Regions from separate parts of the Salinicoccus sp. RF5 genome, predicted to be linked through region 1. Evidence: predicted binding sites of a transcription regulator. Region 1 holds the regulator's gene; the other holds the start of a gene.
What was found. Region 1 encodes LexA, which represses DNA repair genes until DNA is damaged. Its sites were predicted from a motif close to CGAACATATGTTCG; they were not measured.
Positions count from the first base shown of each region.

Region 2: parE (DNA topoisomerase IV subunit B) is a predicted target of LexA. The motif match lies at 2,568-2,581, and genes of this name have one in related genera.

Region 1 covers NZ_JAJGRC010000001.1:571,202-575,877, reverse strand. The annotation lists gene panC (pantoate--beta-alanine ligase) at 1-435, shown strand, start outside; gene panD (aspartate 1-decarboxylase) at 410-802, shown strand; gene LLU09_RS03145 (CAP domain-containing protein) at 859-1,848, shown strand; gene lexA (transcriptional repressor LexA) at 2,186-2,800, opposite strand; gene LLU09_RS03135 (hypothetical protein) at 2,941-3,189, shown strand; gene LLU09_RS03130 (DUF896 domain-containing protein) at 3,262-3,498, shown strand; gene tkt (transketolase) at 3,511-4,676, shown strand, end outside.
Region 2 covers NZ_JAJGRC010000001.1:223,663-228,338, forward strand. The annotation lists gene acnA (aconitate hydratase AcnA) at 1-1,464, shown strand, start outside; gene LLU09_RS01270 (HesB/YadR/YfhF family protein) at 1,505-1,783, opposite strand; gene plsY (glycerol-3-phosphate 1-O-acyltransferase PlsY) at 1,801-2,385, opposite strand; gene parE (DNA topoisomerase IV subunit B) at 2,598-4,580, shown strand; gene parC (DNA topoisomerase IV subunit A) at 4,573-4,676, shown strand, end outside.

The DNA of each region.
Region 1 (4,676 bases):
TTCGGTGAAAAGGACCGCCAGCAGCTGATGATCATCAGGAGAATGGTGGCGGATTTCAACCACGACATCGACATCGTGGGGGTGCCGACCGAAAGGGAAGCGGATGGGCTTGCCAAAAGCAGCAGGAACGTCAACCTGTCCGAGACGGAACGTGCCGAGGCGCCGGAGATCAATCGGGCACTTGAAATGGGTCGTGATATGATACAGGAGGGTGTCTCTGATGCCGGGGAAGTCAAGGAACGCATCGAAGCTCATGTAGAAGATCACACTTCCGGCATGATAGATGACCTTCAGATATTCACCCATCCCGATCTAAATCCTGTTCAAAACATTGACGGTGATGTTATAATATTCATTGCTGTTAAGTTCGAAAGAACACGGTTAATAGATAATATGATGGTGATAAAAAATGATCAGGACAATGATGAACGGTAAAATACACCGGGCGGTCGTCACAGAGGCCAACCTCAACTATGTAGGCAGCATTACAATCGATCCGGTACTGCTTGAAGCGGCGAACATCCTGCCGAATGAATTGGTGCAGATCGTCAACAACAATAACGGCGAACGCCTTGAAACATATGTCATCGAAGGGGAGCGCGGCTCTGGTGAAATATGCCTGAACGGTGCCGCCGCAAGAAAGGTGCAGGTTGGTGATGTCATCATCATCATCAGCTATGTCCAGGTCGATGAGCGTGAATTGGATGGTTATGAGCCAAAAGTGGTAATCGTCGATCAGGACAACAATATCGTCGACCCGGGGTATATTGAAAAAAGACAAACCGAATATACACATCAATGAGTAATTAGACATCCGTTTAATTACTCTTTTTAAACTTTAAAAAAGGAGGTGCAGCCATGCCAGGGAAACTCTTCTTCATCATCATCATCTATATCGTTTCCACGATCCTCGCCCCAGCAGTCCATTCCTACGATTTCAAGGATGGTCTGAACAGGGAATATGCTGTGGAATGGCTGGAGACGTATGTGTATCCGACCTATGATATGAGCACCATACACGAGATCAATAGTGCACAGACCCAAGAGATCGAAGTGGCCATGGAGGGTGAATATGATATCGATGGCCAGGAAGTGCTCGGAAGTGAATATGCAGGGGATTTCGTCGTCGAGGAAGACTACGGCAGGTTCAGGATGGTGCTCGTCAATGACGGATTGGTCACAGGGGCCTATACCAACAGTGATGATGTGTCGATCGACAACATTAACATCGAGGGTATGGACCGCGAAAGTGTCAGGGAGGCCTACGGTGAACCTGAAGAATCGATCAAAAAGGGATGGAAGCGGCTCAGGGTCGACAGCAACGAATATGCGGTATATGACCTGAAGGACAGGTACGTCTATTTTTTCTATGACCTCCATGAAGACGACAAGGTCAATGGAACACTTGTAGTGATGAAGGAGGAGGTCGAAGCAGGCAAGGAACTGTACAACCACCCGGAGGCCGTGGACAATTCAAGGATGAACCATCTGCTTGTGAATGCGACCCGGCACGAGTATGGAGTGCAGCCGCTCGAAGCCTATGAGGCAGCAGGCATGGCAGCACAGGGACACAGTGAGGACATGGCGGAAAACGACTACTTCAACCATGATTCGCCCGATGGGGAAACATTGAAGGACCGTGTCGATGCAGCCGGAGTGGATTACCGCATGGCTGGCGAGAACATCGCCATGGGCCATACATCACCGATCTTCTCGCACCATAGCCTGATGAATTCGATGGAGCACCGGGTGAACACGTTGAAGCCTGAATTCACGCATCTTGGGACAGGTACAGCATACAATGATGAAGATATTCCATATTACACAGAAAATTATATCCAGAAGTAGATGGAATATTTTTCTTATGGTATAATATTATACAAATAAAAGTGTTTGAAAACGTTTCCAAGGGGAAGTGGAAAGAAAGCGTTAAAATGCTTTTTTAAAGATTATATCTTTTCCTGAAGGCCCATCCTGATAGAAAAAGTAGAACGAGGGGATGCAGTTGATCAGTAAAACACATGAGAATGATACGAAAGATGCGAAAGATATTTTGGAGCAGGTAAGAATAATACTTGGCAGATAGCCGATCGAAAGAGATTGGAATGGACAGGGTGGCATGGGAAAAGCGATAATAGAAAGGGCGCCTACCAAAATGGTAGGCGCCCTTTATTGTCTGGAATCATCAGAAGGACCGGAAGAGTCCTACGACCTTGCCGAGTACGGTCACGCTGTCCAGTATGATCGGTTCCATGGCGGAGTTCTCAGGCTGGAGCCTGTAGTAGCCGTTCTCCTTATAGAAGCGCTTGACAGTCGCTTCATCCTCTTCAGTCATCGCAACGATGATGTCACCGTTATGCGCAATATTCTGCTTGCGTACGATGACACGGTCACCGTCGTGTATGCCGGCTTCGACCATGCTGTCGCCGACGACATTCAGCAGGAAGATTTCACTGTTATGGTTTGCCGTGAAGTGTTCCGGCAGCGGGAAGTATTCGTCGATGTTCTCGACTGCAGTGATCGGCAGACCGGCAGTGACCTTGCCGAGTACAGGAACATGTATGACGGGACCATACTGTTCGTTTTCCTCCGTAATGACTTCGATGGCCCGCGGCTTCGTCGGATCCCGCTTTATATATCCCTTCTCCTGCAGTTTGGCGAGGTGTCCATGGACGGTGGAGCTTGACTGCAGGCCGACCGCATTGCCTATTTCCCTGACACTTGGCGGATAGCCCTTCTCATGTACGGTAGTCTTTATAAACTGATATATCTGCTTCTGTCTATCTGTTAGCGGCTTCATATATATACCTCCGGCTCATTATTGATTCAATTTTACCATATATATGGTGGTGTTACAAACGTTTGTTCGTAATCTTGTTGACCCGGAACAGATGTTCTGTTACCATGTGGATACAAACACATGTTCTGGAGGGGGACGCTATGAAAGTGAAAGAATTCAAGCTGTTGAGTGCCATTTTTGCATTTGCCCTGGTTGCCGGTCTTATATTCATGTTCGATTCCCATAATACAGAGAACGCACATTCCGATATCGTATATATAGATGAGTATGAAGTAGTGACGGAGATGGATATCATGGAGCCTGATGATGAAACGCCTGTTCCGGACGAACAGTACGCCGAACGGACGCATATGGACCAGCTGATGGAAATGATCGGCTTTATAAAGTGATTATCAAGTATGGGAATGGTCTCATACTTTTTTTTGTGTTAAATTATATGTGAGTGGACAGGAGGTTTCGCAATGCTTGAAAAGGAAAAACTGCAACGTATCAATGCACTGGCCGCCAAAAAGAAGGCGGACAGCATCAATAAGGAAGAACTTGAAGAGTTGAAGGGGCTCAGGGAAGAGTATCTTGAGAATTTCCGATCCTCCTTCAGAAAACAGGTGGAGAACACCAAGGTGGTCGATCCAGAAGGCAATGATGTAACACCTGAAAAACTTAAACGCATTCAACAGGAAAAAAATATCAGAGAATAAAGGAGCATGACTATGACATTCGATAAAACCGATCAGCTTGCGATCAACACAATCAGAACACTTTCAATCGATGCGGTTGAAAAAGCGAATTCCGGGCACCCGGGACTCCCGATGGGGGCCGCACCGATGGCGTACACGCTTTGGAGCCGTCACTTGAACTTCAACCCGAATTCCATGGATTGGTTCAACCGGGACCGTTTCGTACTCAGTGCCGGCCATGGTTCAATGCTCGTCTACAGCCTGCTCCACCTGAGCGGTGCGCTGGAGATGGAGGAGCTGAAGAATTTCAGGCAGTATGAATCAAAAACACCCGGACATCCTGAATTCAAGCACACTGAGGGTGTCGAGATCACTACCGGCCCTCTTGGCCAAGGCTTCGCGATGAGCGTCGGCATGGCCATGGCTGAAAAGCATCTGGCCGCACGCTTCAACCGCAACAACTACAACGTTGTGGACCACTACACGTATGTCGTGGCAAGCGATGGCGACCTGATGGAAGGTATTTCCCATGAAGCGGCGTCCCTCGCCGGCCACCTTGCGCTCGACAAACTCATCGTCCTGTATGACTCCAATGACATTTCATTGGACGGGGACCTGGATAAGAGTTTCTCGGAAGATATCAAGAAGCGTTTTGAAGGTTACAACTGGCACTATATAAAAGTGGCGGACGGTAATGACGTGGAAGCGGTGGACAAGGCGATAGAGGAGGCGAAGTCTTCAGACAAGCCGACGATGATCGAAGTGAAGACGATCATCGGCTACGGTGCCCCGAACAAGCAGGGCAAAAGTGATTCCCATGGCGCGCCGCTCGGTGAAGAAGAGCGCAGGGCAGCCTTCGAATACTATGGCTTCGACCCGGATGAAACATTCAAAGTCGATCCATCCGTCTATGACCGTTTCAGCGAAACGATGAAGGAACGGAGCAATGGAAGGGAAGCGGAATGGCTCAAGATGCTTGAGGACTACAGGAATGAACATCCTGAACTCTACAGCGAACTTGATGATGCGATCAACCATCGTCTGCAGGAAGGCTACGACAAGGACCTCCCGATCTATGAAGCGGGTGATTCCAAGGCGACTAGGGCGACTTCAAGTGAAATGATCCAGGCGCTCTCGGCAACTGTACCGACGCTCTTCGGCGGCGCTGCCGACCTCGCCAGCAGCAACAAGACGAACGT
Region 2 (4,676 bases), 350 kb from region 1:
AAGAAGACGACGATCAAATTCAACGATGGCAGGGAAGTAGAAATGAAGACCGGCGACCTCGCCATTGCCGCCATCACTTCATGTACGAACACATCCAACCCTTATGTCATGCTGGGTGCGGGTCTGGTCGCAAAGAAAGCGGTTGAAAAAGGCCTCGAGGTTCCAGCATATGTGAAGACTTCACTGGCACCAGGCTCCAAAGTCGTTACCGGCTACCTTGAAGACTCCGGCCTGCAGGAATACATGGATAAGCTCGGCTTCAACCTCGTAGGTTACGGCTGTACGACATGTATCGGAAACTCCGGTCCACTGCTTCCTGAAATTACAGAAGCAATCACTGAAAGCGATCTGCTTGTAAGTTCAGTGCTGTCCGGAAACCGTAACTTTGAAGGCAGGATCCACCCGCTCGTCAAAGCCAACTATCTTGCTTCACCTCCACTGATCGTGGCATATGCGCTTGCCGGTACAGTAGACATCGATCTGCGCAATGAACCGCTCGGTAAGGACAAGGACGGCAACGATGTCTTCATGAAGGATATCTGGCCATCCACCCAGGAAGTCAAGGATGCAGTAATGAGCAACGTCAGCCCTGAGCTCTTCAGAAAAGAGTACGAAAGGGTATTCGATGCCAACGAAATCTGGAACAACATCGAAACGACGGATGCACCGCTCTACGACTTCGATCCGGAGTCCACGTACATCCAGAACCCATCATTCTTCCAGAACCTGTCCACAGAACCGGGCAAAGTGGAATCACTGAATGGCCTGCGTGTACTCGGCAAGTTCGGCGACTCCGTAACGACAGACCACATCTCACCTGCGGGTGCGATCGGCAAGGATACACCTGCCGGAAAATGGCTGATCGAGCAGGGTGTATCCCCAAGGAACTTCAACTCATATGGTTCCCGACGCGGAAACCACGAAGTGATGCTCCGCGGTACATTCGCCAACATCCGTATCCGCAACCAGATTGCGGACGGCAAAGAGGGCGGATTCACAACGTACTGGCCGACTGGTGAAGTCATGAGCATCTATGATGCTGCAATGAAATATCAGCAGGATGGCACGGGACTCGTGGTCATCGCAGGAGACGACTACGGTATGGGCTCCAGCCGTGACTGGGCAGCCAAAGGTACGAACCTCCTCGGTGTCAAAGCGGTCATCGCAGCAAGCTATGAGCGTATCCACCGTTCGAACCTCGTAATGATGGGCGTCCTCCCACTCCAGTTCGTCGATGGGGAAGATGCAGATTCACTCGGCTTTGACGGCAGCGAGACATTCGACATCCAAGTCGGTGAAGATGTCATGCCTGGCCACATCCTTGATGCTGTAGCGACGAACCAGGACGGCAAGAAGACTGAGTTCAAAGTCAAGGCACGCTTCGATTCAGAAGTAGAAGTGGACTACTACCGCAACGGCGGCATCCTGCAGCTTGTACTCAGAAACAAACTTAAAGAGCAGTAATATTAAAATAACCCATCTCTTCTGAGATGGGTTATTGCTTTTATCTGCTTTCGAATGTGACTTCATCATCCTCAGAATCTATGACCAGTTCCGTATCTTCAAAGTACCACAGGTCCGATTCCTTGATGAACACCTGTATGCCATCATAGTCGAATACTTTACTGTCAGAGGGGATGCGCTCTACTGTCAATGCTGGAGAAAACCCCTGTTTCAGCTGTGTTTCCCCGCCATACCTTACATAGATGTTGACGCCCTGTCCTTCTTCCGGGTCCAGTTCTTCCTTCATCCAATCCAGTGCACGATCTGTAACTTCCAACATTTCAATCATCCCTTCTGCTACATGAATGTGATTTTAGATTCTGTACCATCCATTATACGTTTAATGTTGGAGATATGTCTAACGACAATGACTACGGCGATGATGAATGAGAATGCAATCAGCAGCGGATCCCTGAATGCCAGCGAAAGAATAAAGAATAGGACGGCACTCACGATGCTGGACAGGGATACATATTTGCTGAGCTTCAATGTTATCAGGAAAGCGGCCAGGAGCATGATGAAGAGCAGGGGATTGTATGCCAGTACGGCACCTGCACTGGTAGCGACTGCCTTGCCACCCTTGAATTTGAGGAATATGGAGTAGACATGGCCAAGGGCCGCAACAAGACCGGGAATGAATATATGCATATCCACGTTGAGGAGCATCGCGGCAACCACTGGAAGTGCCCCCTTGAACATATCCAGGAGCAGCACGACGATGCCCGCCTTCTTCCCAAGGATCCTGAAGGTGTTTGTGGTGCCTATATTGCCGCTGCCATGCTGTCTGAGGTCGATCTTATAGAACCACAGGCCGATGAGCAGGCTGAATGGCGTGGAACCCAGGAGATAGCTCAATACCAGGAGTATTATGATCGTTTCCATTTAAAAACCCCTTTATTATCAGGTACTAACAGTTTACCATAAATTTTTAATGGGGTATAATAAAATATAGTTTACCATAAAATTATTATGTAAACTATTAATGTTATATGCAATATGAATACATTGATTATGGTTGCAATCCTTACGCTTTTGTATAAAAATAGAACATGAGATAAAAATAACGAACATATGTTTGTGGGAGGAAATCCGATTTGGCAAGACAGAATACTTATAACGATGATTCAATACAAATACTTGAAGGTCTGGACGCCGTAAGGAAAAGGCCGGGGATGTATGTCGGTTCAACCGATCATAGGGGGCTGCATCACTTGGTGTACGAGATCACCGACAACTCGGTCGATGAGGTCATCAACGGCTACGGCGATGAAATCAACATCACCATCAATCCGGATGAAAGCATCACCATCCGCGACAACGGGCGGGGCATGCCAACGGGCATGCACACATCCGGCAAGCCGACACCGGAAGTCATATTCACGGTGCTCCATGCAGGCGGCAAGTTCGGTGCCGGCGGCTATAAGACATCCGGCGGCCTTCACGGTGTGGGGGCTTCGGTCGTCAATGCGCTGAGCGAATGGATGGAAATCAGGATCTACCGGGATGGAAAAGTGCATGAGATGTCATTCAAGGACGGCGGCAAGCTCGACCGTCCATTGGAAGTGACCGGAAAGACGAAGCAGACCGGCACGGAAGTGACCTTCATGCCCGATGGAAAGATATTCAAGAGCGGTACTTCATTCCATTTTGAAACCATCATGGAAAGGATGCGGGAATCCGCGTTCCTGCAGAAGGGGATGCGCATTTCGATTACGGACAGGCGTCCCGAGGAGCCGCTCGAGGAAGTCTTCCAATATGATGATGGGCTGAAAGCCTTCATCAACTTCCTGAATGAGGGCAAGGATGCGATCGGGGATGTGGTCATGTTCTCCGGCGAGTACAACGATATCGTGGCTGAAGTGAGCTTCCAGTATAATGACCAGTACAGTGAAACGCTGATCTCCTTCGTCAATAATGTACGGACGAAGGATGGCGGAACGCATGAGGTCGGCTTCAAGACTGGCTTCACGCGTGTATTCAATGAATACGCACGCAAGATCAAGGAATTGAAGGACAAGGACAAGAACCTTGAAGGCAGCGACATCAGGGAAGGCCTGACTGCCGTCATCTCGGTGAAGGTCCCTGAGAACCTGCTCCAGTTCGAAGGCCAGACGAAGAGCAAGCTCGGTACGAGTGAAGCGCGGAATGTCATGGAATCGCTGATGAGCGAACATCTTCCATACTATCTGGAGGAGAACGGGGCGCTGAGCACCCAGCTGGTCAAGAAGGCGATCAAGGCAAGGAGCGTCCGGGAGACTGCACGGAAAGCCCGTGAGGAGGCGAGGAACGGCAAGAAGCGCCGCAAGGATACACTGCTTTCCGGCAAATTGACGCCCGCCCAGAGCCGCAATGCCAAGAAGAATGAACTGTATCTTGTCGAAGGGGACTCTGCAGGCGGATCTGCAAAGCAGGGCCGCGACAGGCGATTCCAGGCCATCCTGCCGCTGCGCGGCAAGGTCATCAATACCGAGAAGGCGAAGTTTGAGGACATCTTCAAAAATGAAGAGATCAATACGATCATCCATACGATCGGTGCCGGCGTCGGTACGGAATTCAGTGTGGATGATACGAACTATGACAAGATCGTCATCATGACGGACGCGGACACCGATGGTGCGCACATCCAGGTGCTGCTCCTTACGTTCTTCTTCAACTACATGCGTCCGCTCTTCGATGCGGGCAAGATCTATATCGCCCTGCCGCCTTTATTCCAGCTCAAGAAGAAGGGCAGGAAAAAGGATGAGGTACGGTATGTCTGGACTGAGGATGAACTCGTCGAGGCCCAGAAGGAAATGGGCAAAAATGTCGAACTCCAGCGCTATAAGGGTCTGGGTGAGATGATGCCGGAACAGCTGTGGGAAACGACGATGAATCCGGAGACGCGGACGTTGATCCAGGTGCGTATTGAAGATGAGGCACTTTCATTGAAGCGTGTCACGACCCTCATGGGGGACAATGTGGAGATGCGCAGGAAGTGGATCGAATCGAATGTCAGCTTCACACTCGAAGATGCAGACAGCATATTGGGGAATGAAGATGTTACAAAACTGGGAGAAAGTGGTGAATTGAATGACTGAACAAGTTCAGCAGCTACAACTTGAAGATGTCATCGGCGACCGTTTCGGACGCTACAGCAAATACGTCATCCAGGATCGTGCCATACCTGATGTCAG